DNA from 3 places in the Agrobacterium sp. rho-13.3 genome. Region 3 is predicted to be linked to each of the others. Evidence: predicted binding sites of a transcription regulator. Region 3 holds the regulator's gene; each other region holds the start of a gene.

Region 1 (7,558 bases), 330 kb from region 3:
AACAGACAGAACCTCACGCGCATCTCCCAACGTGGCATAGAGCTTGGTCAGGACTTCTCCCGGAAACACAGCAAGGGTATTTCCCTGACGGTATTGTTGGCGCAGCTTGTAGGCATCCGCAATGGTTTTCGGTTTCACCAGAATGGCGGGGACGCCCGGCGTCTCAGACGTAAATGTCTCATTCAGTGCCGCCTCATCACCCTCAACATGATCATGGGCATGGCCTTCATGATGTTCACCATCCGCTTCATGGGCGTGATCCTCTGCACCTTCGTAATGATCCATGCCGTGAATGTGCCAGACGGAACTGATCGGCACCAGAATGGCACGATCCCACGGTGTGCCCGTGGGCTTTAGCCGGCCTTGAACGTGATAAACGATCTCGGTGTGGGTATGGCCACCCTCTTCCGCAGTGCCGTGCATAGGCTTGATCTTTGCCCCGACACGCAAGTCGACGGCAGAGCCGATGACGGCGCCCTCTCCATCGGCAAAACCTTGGCCCTCCAGAAAGCCACCGGATGTATTGTCGATCAGAGAGGTGGTTGTTCCGACAATTGGGTAGCCAGCAAACGAATCCCCAAAGCCGACAGGGCCTGCCCACGCGACGCGGGGGTCGCTCGTCAGAGACGCCAATGTGTCGCCGCTGACGAGCGGTAGGGGTGCCGCTTGCAGGAAGACTGACGACAGGACGAGTTGCGTTTCGCTGCCCGCTGCACCGACGACGAGATCGAACTTATCGGCAGCGCGGGCCGTGCCCAGTCGAAGCGCCCGTTCCTGCAATGTCACAGTAACGCCAAGGGCCGTTGCAAAGGCAACCAACAGCACGACAACCAGCGATCCGGCCCAAAGGCGTTGCAGATCGGATAAAATAAAACGTATCATATCAGAGGTTCCCGGCGGTGTCGGTCAGGATACGGCCATTGGAGAGTTCAATACGGCGCTCGAGACGTTGCGCCAGAAGCCTGTCGTGCGTGATGACGATTAGTGTCGTGCCCTCTGCTTGCGCAAGATCGACCAGCAGTCGACCGATGGCCTCTCCATTGTCTGGATCAAGGCTTGCGGTGGGCTCATCGGCGACGATGACACCGGGCTTTCTCAGCAATGCGCGAGCAATCGCCACACGCTGCATCTCGCCGCGTGACATAGTATCGATTTTCTGATCCGGTCGACCCAAGCCAGTTTTTTCAAGCAGAGATGCCGCACGCTTTGCATATACGTTGGACATGGCGCGGCTCAGACGAACCGGCAGCAGGACGTTTTCAATGGCGGAGAGGCCCGGCAGCAGATGAAACTCCTGCATGACCAGCCCGACATTCTCGCCGCGCCAGCGATCTCGTCGGGTTTCGGTTAACCCGGAAATCTCTTGATCGCTCCAAGTCACATGCCCCTGACGGACACGTTCTAGACCGGTGATGATATTGACGAAGGTGCTTTTGCCTGAGCCGGATGCGCCGGTAATCGCCATGGTTTCCCCGGCGGAAACCTTCAACTCATTGATCCGCAAGACAGGCGTTGCCAGGCCGGCAAAAGAAACGGTCAGATCGGATATAGTCAAAGACAGCATGTTCAAGACACCGAATATTGTGCATCTCTGATACGCACGAGACTAACAAAACCTGTCTCCGGGTCTGTCCATGAGCCGTGTTCGAGAGTTCCCGTTACATCGATCGTGGTGCTTGGCTGCACGAAGGTCTGTTTTTCGGAGAGATATACGACGACGATATTGTCCGGCCAGTCGGAATCCGACGAACAAAACGGGCAGAGCGCCATTGGGATTTCCGTCAGCACGAAAAAGGAAGCTTCAGCCTTCAAGGGTGGAGCCATGAAGCCTTTCATACGGATTTCCTTGCCAGCCAGCGCCTTCAGTTTTTCGGAAAACTCCAGCCCCAGAACGCCGATCTTGCCGTACATTTCATCAAAGGTCAGCGGCGATGGAGCGGCAGATGCCCGGTCCGCGCCTAGCGTGAATGCCGACAGGGCGGCCAGTTTCAAAGACTGTCTGCGTGAAAGCAGAAATGGAGGGTGCACCATGACGATCTCCGATTTCGATCTATCCGCGTTAATCTAAACGAAGACGATCCGGCCCACATCATGCGAGCCGGATCGTTTGTTGTTCAAGCGCTATTATTGCGTCTGCTTTGTACTCAGTGCAAAGGCATCGGCCAGCACGCGGTAAACGTCGCTCTGTTCCATATAGCCCTTGAAGCCTTCCGAGCCGGGGCCGGTGGACTGTAGAACGATATCGTCAACAGCGTGAACGCCGCTATCGCCATCCTTGGGAATGTTGCCCTGCACGAAAACCGCACCGGGAACGTTCTTATAGGCTTCGTTGGCGATATATTCCTTCTTCTCGTTCTGGATTGCCGGAACGAAAGGACCATCCAGCTTTGGACGGAATGTTTCGTAATGGTCTGGACCATTATTGGAATTGAGGAACAGGCGGCGGCTGACGTCGACCCGGTCAGGATAACCATCGCCATCCTTGTCTTCATAGTTCGGGAAGCCGGCTTCGGCATAGGTGCCGACCTTGGAGCGCATTTCATCACCGGGCTTTTCGTCATCGACTGTGCCGATGATGGAAACGCCATGCGTGTGGTCGCCGGTGACGACGATCAGCGTGTCCGGGTTCTTCGCAGCGAACTCGCGTGCAACGCCGATGGCCTTATCGAATTCGATGGTTTCGACAACGGCGCGATCCCAGTCCAGCGGGTGAGACATCTTGTCGATATTGGCCGCTTCGACCATCAGGAAGAAGCCGTCCTGATTTTTCGACAGTTCGCCCAGGGCAGCCTTGGTCATATCGACCAGACCGGGCTGATTTGGAAACTTGTCGACTGTGCCTTTCTTGAGAAAGTTGCGGTCGAGAAGCGTGTCCATATTGCCGGTGTGGAACAGGCCGAGAAGCTTTCCGGTGTTTGAACCTTCTGCCTTTTCAAGCTCGCTCTTGTCGGTGGCGAGAGTGTAGCCAGCGTCCTTGAACAGCTTGATGTAGTCCTTGTCGTCCTTGCGCTTGGAACCGGGTGTGTCTTTGCCAAGGAAATAGGCCGAACCACCGCCCAGAACGACGTCTGGCTTGACATCCAGCAGCATGCCCGTGATTTCGGCCTTGTCGCCGCGCTTGCGGGTATGGGAGACAACGGCGGCAGGTGTGGCGTCCTGCAACTCCGATGTGGTGACGATGCCGATGGACTTTTTCGTCTGGCGACGCAGGGCTTCTGCCAGCGTTTCGACCTTAGGGTCGTCAAGGCTTGCAGGCGTGCGGTCGCCATAAACGCCAAGAGCGTTAACGGCTGTCTTGTGGCCGGTCATGTAAGCAGACATGGTGTTGGCGCTATCGGTCGCGACGGCTTCCGTGGAAGACGTGCCGATGAAGGCCATGCGGTCCATTTCGTCCATGTTCAGGCGGCCGTTCGCCTTGCCTTCGGTCATACCCTTGGACATGATGCGGGCAGCGGTGCGGTGAGCAACCGAGAGACCATCACCCAAAAGGAAGATGACGTTCTTGGCCTTTGGCGCTTCGCCCGTGCCATAAACTGTCCATGTGACCTTTTTGGTTTCAGAACCAGCAGAAACCTCAACCTGATAATCGCCAGCCTTGGCAATTGTCAGACCGCGCAATAGGACTGCGGAACCGAGGACCTTGTCCTCTTTGCCCTTTTCTTCAGAAACGAATGTGACGTCGGCACCGAAAACGGTTTTGTAATCCTCGCCATTGACGGTGATCTTGAGGTCTTCAGGCTTTACGACGTTTTTGAACTCGACCTTGAAATCAAACGGCGAGCCGTTAAGAATGGTCGCGCGATCAAGAGGATAGACGGTTGCGGCCTGTGCGGCGCCGGCCAGAACCGTGGTGGCAATGAATGCGGCGAGAAGTTTGCGCATGATAACCTCTATAGAGTGATGTTTTATGAAAAGGCTTCCCGCCTATAGGCATCGCGCATGACAGAGACATGACGGTTGGCGCGAATCTTTCGAAGCCGCGCAACCCGGTTGTTTCACATTCTTGCAGCATCCAAGGCGGTTGTGACCCCTTATGTGTTTTGTTCAGAGCTGCATTTCTTGATTTTTGCTGCGGTGGACGCATCTATCTGCCTTGCAGCGGGAAAAATCGCTCCTTATATACGCCCCAGAACAGCGTTGAAGAATGCTGCACAAACATGAAGACCATCCAAGTCAAGGAGTCGTCAGTGGAATGCCTCACGGGGTTCCGACAACTCGCTTCAAGGAGAGAAGAGAATGGCAAAAGTAATCGGCATCGACCTTGGCACGACCAATTCCTGCGTCGCAGTGATGGACGGCAAGGACATTAGAGTTATTGAAAACGCAGAAGGTGCGCGCACGACCCCTTCCATGGTCGCATTCAGCGATGATGGCGAGCGTCTGGTCGGTCAGCCTGCAAAGCGTCAGGCCGTCACCAACCCAACCAACACATTGTTTGCCGTCAAGCGCCTTATCGGTCGCCGTTACGAAGACCCGACTGTCGAAAAGGACAAGGGCCTCGTTCCGTTCGAGATCGTCAAGGGCGACAATGGCGATGCATGGGTACAGGCGCAGGGCAAGGGTTATTCCCCATCGCAAATCTCTGCGATGATCCTTCAGAAGATGAAGGAAACCGCTGAATCCTACCTCGGCGAAAAGGTTGAGAAGGCCGTCATCACGGTTCCTGCCTACTTCAACGATGCCCAGCGTCAGGCCACCAAGGATGCTGGCCGCATCGCTGGTCTGGAAGTTCTGCGCATCATCAACGAGCCAACGGCTGCGGCCTTGGCTTATGGCCTCGACAAGAAGGAAGGCAAGACGATTGCCGTGTACGACTTGGGCGGCGGTACCTTCGATATTTCCGTTCTGGAAATCGGCGATGGCGTTTTCGAAGTGAAGTCTACCAATGGTGATACATTCCTTGGCGGTGAAGACTTCGATATGCGTCTGGTCGAGTACCTGGCCGGTGAATTCAAGAAGGATCAGGGCATCGACCTGAAGGGCGACAAGCTAGCTTTGCAGCGCCTCAAGGAAGCTGCCGAAAAGGCAAAGATCGAACTGTCGTCTTCGCAGCAGACCGAAATCAACCTGCCATTCATCACGGCAGATGCCACCGGTCCTAAGCACCTGACACTGAAGCTGACCCGCGCCAAGTTCGAAAGCCTGGTTGACGATCTCGTTCAGCGTACCGTTGCACCGTGCAAGGCAGCGCTCAAGGATGCTGGTCTGACCGCGGCTGAAATCGAAGAAGTCGTTCTCGTCGGCGGCATGAGCCGCATGCCGAAGGTTCAGGAAATCGTCAAGCAACTGTTCGGCAAAGAGCCGCATAAGGGTGTGAACCCGGATGAAGTTGTTGCCATGGGTGCTGCCATTCAGGCTGGCGTTCTTCAGGGCGACGTCAAGGACGTTCTGCTTCTCGACGTGACGCCTTTGTCGCTCGGCATCGAAACACTGGGTGGCGTCTTCACACGTCTGATCGACCGTAACACGACGATCCCAACTAAGAAGAGCCAGACCTTCTCGACCGCTGAAGACAGCCAGTCTGCTGTGACTATCCGCGTTTCGCAGGGTGAGCGCGAAATGGCTGCCGATAACAAGTCGCTTGGCCAGTTCGACCTCGTTGGCCTGCCACCAGCACCACGCGGCGTTCCGCAGATCGAAGTCACATTCGATATCGACGCCAACGGCATCGTGCAGGTTTCCGCCAAGGACAAGGGAACAGGCAAGGAACAGCAGATCCGCATTCAGGCATCTGGTGGTCTTTCCGACGCCGACATCGACAAGATGGTGAAGGACGCCGAGGCCAATGCCGAAGCCGACAAGAAGCGTCGCGCCGGTGTAGAAGCCAAGAACCAGGCCGAAAGCCTCATCCACTCCACCGAGAAGTCGGTGAAGGAGTATGGTGACAAGGTTTCCGAAACGGACCGCAAGTCCATCGAAGATGCCATTGCAGCGCTGAAAACCTCTGTTGAAGCGTCTGAACCCGATGCGGATGACATTCAGGCCAAGACCCAGACCCTCATGGAAGTGTCCATGAAGCTGGGTCAGGCCATCTACGAAGCCCAGCAGGCTGAAGGCGGCGAAGGTGCTGCTCCAGGCGGCAAGGACGATATCGTTGATGCGGACTATGAAGAAATCAAGGATGACAAGAAGTCCGCATAAGTGCGGCGCTTGAACTCCAATTGATGCTTGACTGAAATCCGGCTGCCTCGTGCAGCCGGAAATCCATTTCCGGGGCTTGTTATTTAATGGCGAAAGCAGACTTTTACGAAACCCTTGGCGTTGGCAAAACTGCCGACGAAAAAGAGCTGAAAAGCGCCTTCCGCAAACTCGCGATGAAGTATCATCCGGACAAGAATCCCGGTGATGCAGAATCTGAAAAGAAGTTCAAGGAAATCAACGAAGCCTACGAAACGTTGAAAGACGCGCAGAAACGTGCGGCCTATGACCGTTTCGGTCACGCAGCCTTCGAACAAGGCGGCATGGGCAACGCGGGCGGCGGCTTTGGCGGCGGCGCGAGCGGTGGTTTCTCCGATATTTTCGAAGATATTTTTGGCGAAATGATGGGTGGTGGACGTGCGCGTCGCTCCAGCGGCGGACGCGAGCGCGGTGCCGACCTTCGCTACAACATGGAAATTTCGCTGGAAGAGGCGTTCAGCGGCAAGACGGCGCAAATCCGTGTGCCAACCTCCATCACCTGCGATGTCTGCACCGGTTCCGGCGCAAAGCCCGGCACGCAGCCGAAAACCTGTGGAACCTGTCAGGGTTCGGGCCGTGTTCGCGCAGCGCAGGGTTTCTTCTCGGTAGAACGCACCTGCCCGACCTGTCACGGTCGCGGCCAGACGATCACCGATCCCTGCACCAAGTGTAATGGTCAGGGCCGGGTGACGGAAGAGCGTTCGCTCTCGGTCAATATCCCAGCCGGTATCGAAGATGGCACACGTATTCGTCTGCAAGGCGAAGGCGAAGCTGGTATGCGGGGCGGTCCTTCGGGCGACCTCTACATCTTCCTCTCCGTGCGGCCACATGAGTTTTTCCAACGCGACGGTGCCGATCTCTACTGCGCTGTGCCGATCTCCATGACCACGGCAGCACTTGGCGGCACATTCGATGTGACGACGCTGGACGGAACGAAATCCCGTGTGACGGTGCCGGAAGGCACGCAGGCTGGCAAGCAGTTTCGTCTGAAAGCCAAGGGAATGCCGGTTTTGCGTTCTGCACAGACGGGTGATCTCTACATCCAGATTCAGATCGAAACGCCGCAGAAGCTGACAAAACGGCAGCGCGAATTGCTGCAAGAGTTCGAGCAGCTTTCCTCGAAGGAAAACAATCCGGAATCCACCGGCTTCTTTGCCCGGATGAAAGAGTTTTTCGACGGCTGATCTTGGTTTACGCACAAAACAAAGGCCGCAGTTTCGATCAAAACTGCGGCCTTTGTTTTTTGAAGAGATTTTCCGTTTCTGGTTATTTATCCAGCAAACCCGCCTTCTTCCAGAAACTCACGTTCCTGTGGCGTCGTGGTACGCAGCAGAATATCGTTGCGATGCGGGAAACGACCGAAGCGCTTGATGATGTCCAG
Region 2 (7,558 bases), on a different replicon from region 3:
CCTGTAAACGCTTCAAGTGGACTGGCAAAATATAGGTACCGATGTTAGTACTGGCACCCAACGTAATCCGGCCGCTGTGCAGGCGGTCCAGAGATCTCTTCGTGACGGTCAAAAGGCTGCGTGCGAATGGCAAGAATACGAGCCCTTGCCGAGTCGGCACACACTTGTCCTTCCTCCTCTCGACCAGCCGCACCCCTAGTATATCCTCCAATCGTTTCACATTATGTGAGACAGTCGGTTGGGATATCTGAAGCCGTCGCGACGCCTCGTGAAAGCTGCCAGTTTCGATTACCTCTATGAATGCTGCGACATGCGAAAGGCTAAACATTACTTTCTCTAATCAAGGAATTAGTTGAACCTCGTTAATTGCCGCACGAGGTCTTCGGCCTTGGACAAAATCTATAATGTTGTCAGCAGCCTCGTGCTCGATAGCCAAACGCGACTTCGCCACTGCTGAGCCTATGTGGGGTGTCAAGATCGAATCATGTTCGCGATTGAGGAGACCCCCGTGGACCTTGTCAGGCCGGTCGGGTCTGGCCCAGTCCTCCATCTCATAAACATCAGCGGCGTAGCCTCCCAAGCGCCCCGCCTGCAATGCAGCGACAACAGCCTCTTCATCAACCACGCTTCCGCGTGCAGGATTAATAAGAAGTGCTCCTTTGGGCATTTTGGCGAGTTGTTCAGCGCCGAGGAGATGCTTCGTTTCGGCCGAAAGCGGGAGTGCACACACAAGAAAGGTAGACGACGAGATCAACTGGTCAAATTCAAGAGGCTTTACGTTCAGTCTGATCTCATCGGCTTTGTCCAGGGATTGACGATCCCAGTACGACACAATGGCGCCGAAGGTACTTAGGCGCTGTGCTATAGCTTTTCCGATCGCTCCCATCCCTAAAATGCCGATTGCTGTGCCCTGCAGCCCAAGGCCGTAAAACCGAGGGCGCCAACCTTTGTAATCCCTCCTGACGCTCTTGTCGCCTGGCAGAATGTGCCGCCCAAGAGCAATCATCAGACCGATTGTAAGTTCGGCTGTCGGGTCAGTGAGAAGATCGGACACTATCGTGACGTGGACTCCACGCTGCGTGCAGGCTTCGATGTCGAAGTTATCGAAGCCTTTCAGCGCACATGCCACAAGTTGAAGATCGGGAGCGTGCGCGAGTACAGACGCGTCGATCATGTCCGGCATGAACGCCATCATCGCCTTGGCGTCGCTCAATTCTGCGAGCAGTTTCTCGCGGGGCCATGTATCATCAGTATCGTTGCAAACTAAACGAGCGTGGGGAGATAGCTTTGAGATAATCTCCTCGTGGACGCGATGGGTGATTACTACCTTTGGGAGCATTTAATTTATCCTTCTATTGCAGCTGGCGGCGGAGGAGAGCGCCGACCTGGTCAACGATGGTGACCATCAGAAGGACAACGAGCATGATCGCAAGAACCTCCTGATAATTCATGATCCGGAGGGATGTCATCAACTCGAAACCGATACCACCAGCTCCCACAGTGCCCAGGATTGTCGAGGCGCGGAAGTTGTACTCCCACCGATAGATGGTCACATCGGCCAATTGCGGTAGAACTTGTGGCAAGATCGCCCGCGTCACGATCTGGAACGGCGACGCACCAGCTGCGCGTGCGGCTTCTATAGGCGCATTATCGCAATGCTCGATCGCCTCCGCAAAGAACTTGCCCACCATGCCAACCGAGTGAAGACCAAGAGCCAGCACGCCTGGGAGCGCTCCAAATCCCACTGCCGCCACGAAGACGATGCCCATAATCAGCTCCGGGATCGACCGTAGACCATTCAACAATCCACGCGAGATCATATAGATGACAGCGTTGGGTGCTGTTTTCCCTGAGGCGAAAAAGCCAACTGGAAGTGATATCAGTACCGCGATCGCAGTCCCAGCTATACTCATCGCCAGAGTGTCGATGAGAGGGCTGATCCACTCCAAGCCTCGGTTGAAATCCGGGGGAAACATTTCCGTACCGAGCTGCCAGAGCGCAGGAAACCCAGATCCCAGACGCTCCAGATCAAGAAGACCGGAGTGATAACTGCTAACAATGATCACACACGCAATTGCCAACGCGATCACGCCAGCTCTGGTCCAAGCTTTGTTTTGATGTTGAAGGATAGAGTCGTAGTCGGCCGACGGCTGTGTCATCACATATCCTGGAAGAAAGGACGCAGGCCAGCGCCTGCGTCGAAAGGTGAGAAACTGTCTCGAACGCGCCTTACTGACTCAGGTCCAAGTTCAGCACTTTACCGAGCTCACGGACGACGTCGTAGGCTTTGTCATCGATCGGAGCGAACCCATCGGCTTTGAAGGATGCCAATACCTTTTCGTCTTTAAGGTCGATGAAGGCTTTGGTGATCGCCTCTTTCAACGAAGTGTCAAGATCCGACCGCATGGTCCAGGGGTACTGCGGGAACGGATCGGACTCGGCGAGGGCGATAACTTTCTTAGGATCAATGGTGCCACGAGCGACCATTGAATTGTAGATGGGCAACGAAAGTCCGCCAATCTGAGCATTGCCATTCTGCACTGCAATAGCCACGGCATCATGCGACCCTACGAAGTTCTCGCTATAGTCTTTTCCAGCCTCAACTCCGGCCTTAAGCAGCATAGATTTCGGGATAAGGTGGCTTGAGGTGGAAGCCACGTCCCCAAACGCGACCTTTTTCCCTTTTGCATCTTCAAGGCTTTCGATGCCAGCCTCTGCATTGGCGACAACTACAGCGCGATAGGTAGTTTCGCCATCCTTCATAAGTGCTGCGAAAGGCTCGATATCAGCCTTGGTTTTCGCGAGCGTGTAAGAGAGCGGCCCGAAATAAGCCAACTCAAGCCGGCCGAAACGCATCGCTTCGATCATTGACGAGTAGTCGGTCGTTACGATCAGTTCAATCTCCCGACCGAGTGTCTTCTCAAGATACTCCTCGAGAGGACGATTGTTTTTGATGACAGTGGCGGCGTTCTCGTCCGGTAGCAACGCGACGCGCAATGTCTCTGGATTTGAGCCAGCATGCGCCAACGAACTCCAGCCAAGAACGGCGAGGAATGCGAGGGACAGAAGCTTCTTCATAATGCGGCCTCCATGGCAGCTAAAGGTTGATCATACTCGTAGTTGGACAAATCTTGTGTTGTGGTCGGATTTCTTGGGGCGCTGCGGTAGATCGACGCACACATTTGATCGGTCAGTTCGTCGACAGCGGCGTCCGCAACCACTTCCCCGTCGCGCATAGCAATGACCCGGTCGCCGAACCGGCGAGCTAGATCGATCTGATGAAGGCTGATCACAGCAGTGATGCCGTCGGCTGTGCATATTTCGCGAAGCTGCGACAGGACCTCGACAGCCGTTTCAGGGTCCAGACTTGCAACGGGCTCATCTGCAAGGACCAGTTGGGGCTTCTGGACCAGCGCGCGCGCAATGCCCACCCGTTGCTGCTGACCGCCGGATAGTTGATCCGCCCTGACGAGAGCCTTATCAAGAAGGCCTACGCGTTCAAGGCATTCCAACCCCAGCCTTCGATCCGAACGCGGCATAGGGAACAACGTACGCCAGCCAGAGTGGTAGCCCAGGCGGCCCGTCATGACGTTGTCGAGCGCGCTCAAGCGCCCTATGAGTTGGTGCTGCTGGAATATCATCCCAGTTCGCCTTCGGTGAATGCGAAGCTTAGTTTCCGCATCCAGAGCACCAATATCGTTAGAAGTGATCGAACCAGACGTCGGCGCAACCAAGCCGTTGAGTGTCCGGATGAGGGTAGATTTGCCTGCGCCGGATCTACCGAGGAGCACGACGAACTGACCCTGGTTGAACGTCAATGTCGTTGTCTTCAAAGCTTGGGTGCCGTTGGCATAGGTCACGGCAACTCCGTTCAGAGCCAGCATCACAATAATCCTGATCGTTAGTGGTGCATCGATTGAATATTTGCATCACTATGGGCGACATATGACGTCCGTTTATCAGGCTCGTGAAACTTCAATGACAGCACTTAAACTCAGCTCTACCTCCTCGCGTAGCTGCGATGGAGAAATTTCACCCAGAGCCGCCTGATCATGACGGCCCGGTCCCAATTCTACACCACCTTGACGGATGCTATCCCATATTCGGCCAGATAAACCGGCCCTTCTCCAGCCGCCGGGTAAAAAGGCAGGCGCCCAGACCATCATGCCAGATGATCTTCAAAATATCCGATCTGCGGCCCCTGAAGACGAAGAGATGCCCTGACAACGAATCATGCTGCAGAACCTCCTGCACCCGAAGCGCCAAGGAGGGAAAGCCACAGCGCATGTCCGTATATCCGCGCCTTCCTGGCGGGCACCCTTGATCCCGAATATTCCCGTCAGCTGACCGAGCAACTACGACAGGCAGGCGTCCCGGTTTGACCATGCCGTCGCTGGCAATTAATCTGAGCACGTGGCGGATGTTTGCAAGCAGACCCGGATGTTTGCGAGCACATTGGCAAAGAGCGTGAGCACGACGCCCGCTCCATTGTCAGATAATTCGAGCAGAAAATGCCGATGTTTGCGAGCAGAGGCGCTTATGTTGGCAAGCCGCTACAGATATGGAGCGCGAAGCTACCCGACAAAATAATCGCGATCAGAACCGAGATAGATAGCCAACAGTTTGATTTTGTTTGACTTTAATCCAATTTAATGGTATTAAAACACACTAATCGGAGGTTTGAGCATGAATATTCATCAAAGCGTTCCTGATCGCTCGCCGGAAGCCATCGCCAAGCGTCGCCGCGCCACAGACGAGGCCCGGGCCGCAGTGGCAAGACAGGGCTACAAACACGACCCTGTTCTTGAGGCTGCAACGGAAGCCTATGTCAACGGTGACATTACCCGCGATCAGTATCGTTTGCAGGTTGTACGTCCTCCACAGCAGGCCTGACATCACCACATACAATCTAACGGCCGCCTAAAGGGCGGCCATTTTTATGAGTAAGACTTTTCATGAGCAATGATCCGTTCTGCTATCCAAATCCATCAGGCAAGCCCGATGGAGAGCGTGTTCTGCGAAACCGCTTTGGGATTACCTCTGGCAAAGAGCTGCGCGAGGAAGAGTATCGCGCCACCGCCTTCCGCATTGCTGAGATTCGTGAAGGTGATGGGCCAAAGGGCAACTTTGATGCCGATCACCTGAAGGCTATCCATCGCCACATATTTCAGGACGTCTATGAGTGGGCCGGTCATACGCGTGCAGAAACGCCCATTGTTGACGGCCAGCGCATGCCGCCTATTGGCTCTCTGAGCAAGGCTGGCACTAGCTTCCTTCCAGGCCAGAAGATTGACATGGGTTTGGCCGACGCATTCAAAGAGTTGCGTGATCTGAAGAAACTCGACGGTATCAGCGCCGACGACTTCGCCAAGATGGCTGGTAAGGTCCTCGGTGACTTGAACTATGTACATCCTTTCAGAGAGGGAAATGGACGTACACAGGAAACCTTCATCGCGGAGCTGGGGCGTGAACTAGGCCACGACGTGCAGTTTGATGTCGTGAGCAAGGCCCGAATGATCGAAGGTTCAAAAGAAGCGATCCGAGATGCCGATAGCAGGGCTCTCGCCCATGCTGTTCTTGATGCTGTTGACACAAATCGGCAGGGAGCCATAAGAGCAGCCTTTGGGATGCTGAGAGAATATGGCGAGGATCCGATGGAACACGACGTTCGTACGGCCCTCCCAGGAGATCGAGTTGCCGGCCATCTCGTCGGACATGACGAACTCACCATCAAGATCGCGGCCGAGAATTTCATCGTTGTCGCAGATCGGCGCGACTTCTCTCATAAACTCGAAGATGAAATGGAAGTCGATTTCGTTGCGACTTCCGATTTCTCCGGCCATGCAAAAGCCCGAGTCTACCTCGAAGGGTCGAGGACTGAGCTAATGAACGATCCGGAGTTGCGCAAAGCTGTGTCTCTCGAAAATTACGTGGCCGAAAAGACAGCAAAACAATATCCAAACGATAAAGATGCTATCGGCCAGGCCGTAACAGTTGCTCGTGAAAAAATTGCCGGGATGATCGCCAATGGCATTGAGATCCCTTCCCCTACTCTACAGCGAAACCGCGAAATTGATCGTCCAAGCTCTGATCCCGCGCCTCCGGACAGTGATCGCTCATCTGACCATGGACGCGAGCGATAGGGCGTCGTCAGCCGATGCAAGATCACGAAATAAAGCTTATCGCCATCGCGCTCATTATCGCTGCAGGTATATTCCTGCGTCGGCTGCTGAGACCAAAGGCGCGGATACGCAGGCATCTAAGAAAGCAGGAACAAGCCCGCCGTGTCCTGGCTAAGATCAATACCATTCCGCTTATGCCGCAACGTTTGGCCTACCTGCGAAAGATCGACCCTCTCACCTTCGAAGAATTGCTTCTCGAAGCATTTGAAAGGCGCGGACATACGATACTTCGCAACACGCATTACAGTGGCGATGGCGGAATTGACGGCATGGTCGAGATCAATGGTGAAACTCATCTTCTCCAAGCGAAACGATATGCCAAGCATATAAACCGCCAACATATTGCTGCGTTCAGCGCCGTGATCGCGGCCAAAAACTGTAAGGGCTTTTTCATTCACACCGGCAAAACCGGGGCGGGGGCAAAAGAACTTGCGTCTCAAGACCCACGCATGATCATATTGAGCGGGCAGAAACTACTCGATTTTCTGAATACTGGAATGATTGAGCAGGAGCGGTCAACCATCCGCGAAGTGCCTCTGTCTATTCCCTGATCCCAATAATCATTTCGCTGCCCTCGGAATTCGTGAATTGACTCGCGATGATTGGAGAACATAGTAAGAACAAAAGTAACCCTCTTACGCCGATACTGAGCCATTCATGACCGCTCTTGCGACCGTCGAACTCATTCCAGTCGAATACCTCGTGAGGGAAATCCGCACCGCGGGCCTAATGGTTTCAGCTGGTTTCCCATCTCCCGCAGGAGATGACTTAGAAGATCCTGTTGACTTGATCGCGTGGATAATACGCCACGAACACGCAACTTTCTGGTATCGCGTGAGCGGCAATTCTCTTAGCCGCGCTGGCATTCTTGACGGCGATTTCGTTGCTATCGACCGAGCAGGAAAGGTGCAGCCAGGTCGAACCGTCCTCGCCCTTTACAACGGCGACATGCTCTTGAAGGTTTTGACCCGTCGGGATGGCCGACTTTGGCATGAAGCCCGCTCCGACGAACACTATCCGCCGTTGCCTGTGCTCGACAGCACAGAGATTTTCGGCGTTGTGGCCGGGATTGCTCGCCGCTATCCGGTCGAGTAGAGCCATGGCCGAACCCATCGCCCTGATCGACTGCAATAATTTCTACGTCTCATGTGAACGGCTTTTCGATCCACGCTTGCGAGAAAAGCCGGTTGTCGTCTTATCAAACAACGATGGATGCGCTGTAGCCCGCAGCAACGAGGCAAAAGCCCTTGGCATCGCCATGGGGGAACCCGCGCACCATTTTCGCGAGAAAACGAAGGAACATGGCATCCGACTGTTTTCTTCAAACTACACCCTTTACGGTGATATATCCCGTAGGGTAGCGGCGACGATATCCG
Region 3 (7,558 bases):
CACCACACGCAACGTGTCCCTGCTCGCTGCGGGAGATATCGACAGCGCCGTCAAAGGCCAGGTCGATCTCTCCGTGAACGAGGCGAACCGCCGCGTTTCCGATCAGCAGCTTGGCTGGATGAAACAACTGACCGATAGTGGCCAGATGGCCAAACAGTTCAACACCGGCATCTTCTTCAACGGCGCATCCAGCCGTCCGGAAGCCGCAGGTGTGGGCGTGGCCCTCATCGGCTCCTTCTACATGATGCTCATCGTGCTGGTGTTGTCGCTGCCGATCGGTGTTGCCGCGTCCATCTATCTGGAAGAGTTCGCACCGAAGAACCGCCTGACGGATCTTATCGAGGTCAATATCAACAACCTCGCTGCCGTTCCGTCCATTGTTTATGGTCTGCTTGGCCTTTCGGTGTTCATCAACTTCATGGGCTTTCCGCGCTCGGCCTCGCTGGTGGGTGGTCTGGTTCTCACGCTGATGACGCTGCCCACCATCATCATCGCCACCCGCGCTGCCCTGAAGGCCGTGCCGCCATCCATCCGCGCCGCAGCCCTTGGCCTTGGCGCGTCGAAAATGCAGACGATTTTCCACCATGTGCTGCCGCTGGCCATGCCCGGTATTCTGACCGGCACCATCATCGGTCTGGCACATGCCCTTGGCGAAACCGCACCGCTGCTGCTCATCGGCATGGTGGCCTTCGTCGCGAATTATCCGACAACACCCATGGATCCATCCACGGCCTTGCCGGTCCAGATTTACATGTGGGCGAACGAAGCTGAGCGTGCCTTTGTTGAAAGAACCTCTGGCGCTATCATCATCCTGCTTATGTTCCTCATCGTCATGAATGTTGGCGCAATCCTGTTGCGTCGCCGCTTTGAACGGCGCTGGTAGAGCATCTCCACACACAGTGGAGATGGTTTTTCCGTTCGGAAATGCGACGAAACGCTCTAAGAAGGAGCTGAAGCTATGAACATGTTGTCGGAAGCAGCAGTTGAAAAGGCGCTGGACAAGAAAATGAATGAAGTTTCATACAAGATGATCGGCAAGGACGTTTCCGTCTATTACGGTGAAAAACGCGCCCTTTACGATGTGAACCTGAACGTTCGCGAAAACACCGTTACCGCACTGATCGGTCCTTCGGGCTGCGGCAAGTCCACGTTCCTGCGCACATTGAACCGCATGAACGATACCATCGATGGCTGCCGCGTCACCGGCAAGATCACGCTGGATGAGGACGATGTTTACGATCCAGCCATCGATGTGGTGGAGCTGCGCGCCCGTGTTGGCATGGTGTTCCAGAAGCCGAACCCATTCCCGAAGACGATCTATGAAAACATCGCCTACGGCCCGCGCATCCATGGTCTTGCCCGCAACAAGGCGGATATGGACCAGATCGTTGAAGCCAGCTTGCAGAAGGCCGGTCTCTGGAACGAAGCCAAGGATCGCCTGCATGAATCCGGCACGGGTCTGTCCGGCGGTCAGCAGCAGCGTCTGTGCATCGCACGCGCCATCGCTGTTTCCCCTGAAGTCATCCTCATGGATGAGCCATGCTCGGCGCTGGACCCGATTGCGACGGCCAAGGTGGAGGAGTTGATCCACGAACTGCGCGCCAATTACACCATCGTCATCGTTACCCACTCCATGCAGCAGGCTGCCCGCGTTTCGCAGCGCACGGCCATGTTCCACCTCGGTCATCTGGTGGAAGAGAACGACACCGACAAGATGTTCACCAACCCGGATGACCAGCGCACACAGGACTACATCATGGGTCGCTTCGGCTGATCCAGCCATTGCTGTGAGGAAATCGCGCTGCCGCTTGAGCCTGATAGGGCTTGTGGAGCGCGCCACGAAACTGGAGAATTCGAACATGCCGACACATTCGCATATTATGTCCGCTTACGATGAAGAGCTGAAGTTCCTCAGCCGCCGCATTGCCGAAATGGGCGGTCTGGCTGAGCAGATGTGTGCCGATGCGGTGCGCGCGCTCGTCAATTCGGATATGGCGCTGGCCCAGAAGGTCATCTCGGATGATGCCATCCTCGATCACGCAGAACGCGAGATCGGCGATAAGGCCATCGTCACCATCGCCAAACGCCAGCCTATGGCGTCCGACCTGCGCGATATCATCGGTTCACTGCGCATCGCAGCCGATCTGGAGCGCGTTGGCGATCTGGGCAAGAACACGGCCAAGCGCGTGATCGCAGTGTCTGGAACCGGTGTGCCGCGCAAGCTGGCCCGCGGTCTGGAGCATCTGTCCGAACTGGCGCTGGTGCAGCTAAAAGAAGTGCTGGACGTCTATTCCACGCGCTCCGCAGAAAAGGCGCAGGCCATCCGCGAGCGCGACGAGGAAATCGACGCCATGTACACCTCGCTGTTCCGCGAGCTGTTGACCTACATGATGGAAGATCCGCGCAACATCACCACCTGCACACACCTCTTGTTCTGCGCCAAGAACATCGAGCGCGTCGGTGACCATGCCACCAACATCGCGGAAACCATCTATTATATGGCCACCGGCAGCCAGCCTGAGGGTGAGCGTCCGAAGGACGATAGTTCCAACACACTCGGCGCAGTCACCGAGTAAGCCACAGATAAGACTGGCGGAGTTTCATGCCCATGGTGCCGAAAATCGCAGTTGTTGAAGATGAAGAGGCTTTGAGCGTTCTTCTTCGCTACAATCTGGAATCCGAAGGTTACGACGTCGACACCATTCCGCGTGGTGACGAAGCGGAAATCCGCTTGCAGGAACGCACGCCGGACCTGCTGATCCTCGACTGGATGTTGCCCGGCGTTTCCGGCATCGAACTCTGCCGTCGCTTGCGGATGCGTCCAGAGACCGAACGCCTGCCGATCATCATGTTGACGGCACGCGGTGAGGAAAGCGAACGTGTTCGTGGCCTGGCAACGGGTGCGGATGACTATGTGGTCAAGCCGTTCTCCACGCCGGAGCTGATGGCGCGTGTGAAAGCCATGTTGCGCCGCGCCCGCCCGGAAGTGCTGTCTTCCGTGCTGAAATGTGGCGATATCGAACTGGATCGGGAAACCCACCGTGTTCACCGCAAGACCCGCGAAGTGCGCCTTGGGCCAACCGAGTTCCGCCTGCTGGAATTCCTGATGGCATCTCCCGGTCGTGTTTATTCGCGCTCCCAACTTCTCGATGGTGTCTGGGGTCACGATATCTATGTGGATGAACGCACCGTCGACGTCCATGTCGGGCGCCTGCGCAAAGCGCTCAACTTCTCCAATATGCAGGATGTGATCCGCACCGTGCGCGGCGCGGGATATTCCATGGAAGCGTGATAGCCAACAAGAGGCCACGTGATCATTAGCCTCCCCACCGTCGGGGAGGTGCCGGTAGGGCAAAGGGCGACGGATATTTCAGCGTCCGTATTCGCCGGGATTTACTTGCCCACAGCGCTGAATAAAGCCTTTTCAACCCGCGCTTGTTGACCCTGATATTTCATCAGCAAAAGATTAAATTTGACAATCAATCGCTAAAGCTATATCACTGCGATATCGATATTTTGCTTGCTGAGCTTTGGTTGCCGCGCGATTAGCACCGCGTTTTGAACTAACCCTTCCTTTCAAAAAAATCGCTATACTCGCACACAGGGCGTCAGTTCTGTGATCTATAACTTATGCTTTGAAAGGGTTCATTATGACCACAGGCACAGTAAAATGGTTTAACTCCACTAAGGGCTTCGGCTTCATTCAGCCTGACAACGGCGGCACAGACGCATTCGTACACATCTCCGCTGTAGAGCGTGCAGGTATGCGCGAAATCGTTGAAGGCCAGAAGCTGAGCTACGACCTTGAGCGCGACAACAAGTCGGGCAAAATGTCTGCTTGCAACCTTCAGGCTGCATAATTCGGAATCTGCTTTCCCTTGACCACGGATGTACTGGCACTGTTGAAAGCGTGAAACCAATCGAGGTCAGGCACATTGCCTGGCCTTTTTTTGTGCCGCTTGCCGGCCACCCCCTTGGGTCTCTGCGGACACTCTAGGCGACTGAATATACGCACCGGACTTGTCGAAAATCGTTCCGATTTTCAGGCCGATGCGATAGGAAGGGAATTCCAATGACTGATGCACATAGCAAGTCTCGCAAACAGGCCGAGATTGCGTTCGGCGCAACGCAAACTCAGTTTTTCGCGCGTGGTCATGCGGTTGATGAACTCAACTCCATCACGCAGGCCCGTGAAGAAAAGACCATTCGGCTGCGAGAAGCGCGTCTTGCGAAAGAATTGGAAGACAGCAAGAAGCCACCGGCAATCGCCCCACCAAAACGCGTCAAAAAATCCTGACTTCTGTCGGCGTGACGCATCAACTGGAATAGAGATTTGAGAAACGTTCGAAACATTAGAAACAATGAAGTCTCCGACCGTCGTGGCGCTGCTGCGGAAGCCAAGGCTGCTCTTCTTCAGGCTTTTCGTGCCGCAAAAGAAGCTGCCGAGCCGACCCGTGAAGCCAGACAGGCAGAGCAAGCTGCAATTGCGGAAGCTCGTGAAGCTCGCCGCCTTGAGCGCGAACAGCTGAAAATCGAAGAGCAGAAGCGCATCGAAGCCGAAGCCGCGCAGCGCGAGGCTGAACTCGAAGCCGCTGCCAACGCTGAAGCTGACGCACGCAAACTGGCTGACAAAAACCGCATCGCCCGCGTCCTTGAGGACGAAGCTGCCCGCAAGGCAGAGCGCGATCGCCGTTATGCCAACCGCAAAGCCCGTCAAGGCTAATGCATTGCCCCAAAATCGGCGTCGGTTTTGGGGAATGACAATGCGCAGGTTGAATATGGTATAGCGACCTCTGCGCGTCCGCGAGACGCGCGGCACTCTCGTCTGCTGCGCCACAAAAGATTTAACATGAGCTTGCGTGATCGGAAGCTCATGTCCTGGAGCATTTCCAGCAAAAATTCGAAGCAGTTTTGCGCCCGGATAATGCGTCAAAACAAATAGATAGAGTATTTTCGCGTTTCGGAGAAAGGCGGAAATACTCTAGGCGTGCACGAAAATGCCACCAACCTTCTCCCATTGTCCAATTCAAATCAGCACGACGGACTTGGCAAAGTCATGCGCTTTCGTCTGAAGGATCACAGCGTGCTCCGCGAAAAAATCGCAATAAAAAAGCGGATCAGAAGACCCGCTTTTCCAATCGATAATGTCGCTGGCATCAAGCCCTGCGGCGTTCGCTGACCGGCTGGTAAGCCATCTTGGCGTGGAACTTGCAATAGGGCGATGCTTCAGACGCGTCACAGCCACAGAAGTGGAAGTCGTCCTTCAAAGGGTCGCCAACTGGCCATTTGCACGTGCGCTCTGTCAGTTCCGTCAGCGTCAGGCGAAGCGAGGTTGGCAGTACGGCATTGCTGATGGCTGTCGGACGGTATTCCAAAACCTCTGCCGTGTTGACGTCCGCATCGTCCTGCAACGCGGTTGCGCCTGCTGTGCGGGCAACCGGACGGGCCGTTGCAACGCGGGCAGGATAGTTTGGTGCGCGTGGAGCAGGGGAGGCCGGACGTTTTGCGGCAGGACGTGCCGTTGCAACGGTTCCACCTGCTTTCGCTCTGCCCGGCAGGCTGAGGCGGTGAACCTTGCCGATGACCGCGTTGCGGCTGACGCCACCGAGTTGCGCGGCAATCTGGCTGGCGCTCAGCCCTTCGGACCACAATCTTTTGAGTTTTTCGACTCGTTCGTCTGTCCAGTTCATGCCGCATCTCCGCTCGTCGTACAGGCAGAATCGATCTACGATGCCGCGGAGCGAACCGCGCGCAGAGCATCTGCCAGATTTTAGGTGACTAGTTCCGCCGCTTGCAGTCTAGTAATTGAGAGTTAACCTAATCGTAGGCTGACTCCGTGACAAGAGTCGGGAGAATCATCTGGAATCGATTTCGCGGTTTTCCCCAACTTGCTTCAATCGTGAGTCTGAAAAGCAACAGTTGGTGGTTCAATAAAATCAATCCACCACAGCTTGAGAATGCCGGAAAATGAGGACGTTTGTTGACATCGTTCAATGAAGTGACAATAGTGCCTGCGAACAGAAGACGATACCCCAAGCCGCCGCGAGGCGGCATTTTTGATTTTCGGGCACGGGATAACCGATCAGCCCTATTGATAGCGCGTTTGCGCAAGGAGTGATGCAGCCATGGCTGACAACGCGCCCCACGCTGGGCCCCAAGCCGGACCCCAAACCGGACCATTGTTCGATACGTTTTCCAGAGCCCCTTTGCGTTTCGAGCGCGGCGAGGGCGTGTGGCTCATCACGGAAACCGGCGAACGATATCTGGATTTCGGTGCGGGCGTTGCTGTCACGTCTGTCGGCCACAGCCACCCGCATATGGTCGATGCCATCAAGACGCAGGCCGAAAAAGTCTGGCACCTGTCCAACCTGTATGAAGTTGCGGGGCAGGAAGTGCTGGCCCAACGCCTCACGGACGCCACCTTTGCCGATAAGGTCTTCTTCACCAATTCCGGTGCGGAAGCGCTGGAATGCGCGATCAAAACGGCGCGGCGTTATCATTATACCCACGGCCACCCGGAAAAATTCCGCATCATCACCTTTGAAGGTGCTTTCCATGGGCGCACACTTGCCACCATCGCGGCTGGCGGCCAGGCGAAATATCTGGAAGGTTTCGGCCCCAAGGTCGAAGGGTTCGATCAGGTGCCATTCGGTGATCTGGAAGCCTTGAAAGCAGCGATTACGCCGGAAACAGCAGCATTGCTCATCGAGCCCATTCAGGGTGAGGGCGGTATTCGCCCCGTCGAGCTGGAATTCCTGCGCGCCCTTCGGGCGCTGTGTGAAGAACACGGCCTGCTGCTGATTTTTGACGAGGTCCAGACGGGCGTTGGCCGTACCGGCAAGTTCTTTGCTTATGAATGGTCTGGCGTGGCGCCTGATATCATGGCCGTTGCCAAGGGCATCGGCGGTGGTTTCCCGTTCGGCGCCTGCCTTGCAACAGCGGAAGCCGCGTCCGGCATGACGGCTGGCGTGCATGGCACGACTTATGGCGGCAATCCTCTCGCCATGGCCTGCGGCAATGCGGTTCTGGATATTGTTCTGGCCGATGATTTTCTTCAGCACGTGCGTGATGTCACGCTGATTTTCCGTCAGGGACTGGCCTCGCTGAAGGACCGTTATCCAGACGTCATAGAAGACATTCGCGGCGAAGGTCTTTTGCTCGGTGTGAAGGCCAAGGTACCGTCCACCGATCTGTTGCTGGCCATGCGCGCCGAGCACCTGCTGGGTGTTCCGGCGGGCGACAACGTCATCCGTTTGCTGCCGCCTCTGGTGGTCACAGCGGAAGAGGCACGCGAGGGGCTGGCACGGCTTGAAAAGGCTGCGGAAGCACTCACAACGAAACTGGCGAAAAGCGCCTGAAGCACAATGGGTCGGGCTGGCGTCGTGGACGTCGCCTGCATCGATGGGACAGCATAAAATGGCATCAGCAAAGCATTTTCTCGATCTTTCGGCCGTCGGTTCGGAAGACCTGCGGGTCATTCTGGATGACGCAGCCAAGCGAAAGATCGCCACGAAAAACGGCACGGCGGACAAGCCGCTGGCCGGCAAAATGCTGGCGA

The links. The regulator PhoB, encoded in region 3, activates phosphate uptake and scavenging genes when phosphate is short. The targets are predictions, from matches to a motif close to TGTCATNNANCTGTCAT.
Region 1: RMR16_RS13850 (alkaline phosphatase) is a predicted target of PhoB. The motif match lies at 3,940-3,956, and genes of this name have one in related genera.
Region 2: phnC (phosphonate ABC transporter ATP-binding protein) is a predicted target of PhoB. The motif match lies at 3,968-3,984, and genes of this name have one in related genera.

Annotation. Positions count from the first base shown of each region.
Region 1 is NZ_CP192774.1:2,860,637-2,868,194, forward strand. It holds gene RMR16_RS13835 (ABC transporter permease) at 1-882, opposite strand, end outside; gene RMR16_RS13840 (ABC transporter ATP-binding protein) at 884-1,564, opposite strand; gene RMR16_RS13845 (hypothetical protein) at 1,567-2,031, opposite strand; gene RMR16_RS13850 (alkaline phosphatase) at 2,125-3,882, opposite strand; gene dnaK (molecular chaperone DnaK) at 4,237-6,141, shown strand; gene dnaJ (molecular chaperone DnaJ) at 6,228-7,361, shown strand; gene RMR16_RS13865 (DUF924 family protein) at 7,448-7,558, opposite strand, start outside.
Region 2 is NZ_CP192780.1:42,250-49,807, forward strand. It holds gene RMR16_RS27235 (LysR family transcriptional regulator) at 1-328, opposite strand, end outside; gene RMR16_RS27240 (phosphonate dehydrogenase) at 341-1,339, opposite strand; gene phnE (phosphonate ABC transporter, permease protein PhnE) at 1,353-2,159, opposite strand; gene phnD (phosphate/phosphite/phosphonate ABC transporter substrate-binding protein) at 2,230-3,078, opposite strand; gene phnC (phosphonate ABC transporter ATP-binding protein) at 3,075-3,884, opposite strand; partial or broken gene tnpB (IS66 family insertion sequence element accessory protein TnpB) at 4,105-4,287, opposite strand; gene RMR16_RS27265 (antitoxin VbhA family protein) at 4,687-4,893, shown strand; gene RMR16_RS27270 (Fic/DOC family protein) at 4,956-6,143, shown strand; gene RMR16_RS27275 (restriction endonuclease) at 6,158-6,733, shown strand; gene RMR16_RS27280 (LexA family protein) at 6,840-7,277, shown strand; gene RMR16_RS27285 (Y-family DNA polymerase) at 7,282-7,558, shown strand, end outside.
Region 3 is NZ_CP192774.1:111,136-118,693, forward strand. It holds gene pstA (phosphate ABC transporter permease PstA) at 1-883, shown strand, start outside; gene pstB (phosphate ABC transporter ATP-binding protein PstB) at 959-1,774, shown strand; gene phoU (phosphate signaling complex protein PhoU) at 1,860-2,576, shown strand; gene phoB (phosphate regulon transcriptional regulator PhoB) at 2,609-3,292, shown strand; gene RMR16_RS00560 (cold-shock protein) at 3,651-3,860, shown strand; gene RMR16_RS00565 (hypothetical protein) at 4,073-4,297, shown strand; gene RMR16_RS00570 (DUF6481 family protein) at 4,334-4,723, shown strand; gene RMR16_RS00575 (GcrA family cell cycle regulator) at 5,157-5,690, opposite strand; gene RMR16_RS00580 (aspartate aminotransferase family protein) at 6,126-7,358, shown strand; gene argF (ornithine carbamoyltransferase) at 7,417-7,558, shown strand, end outside.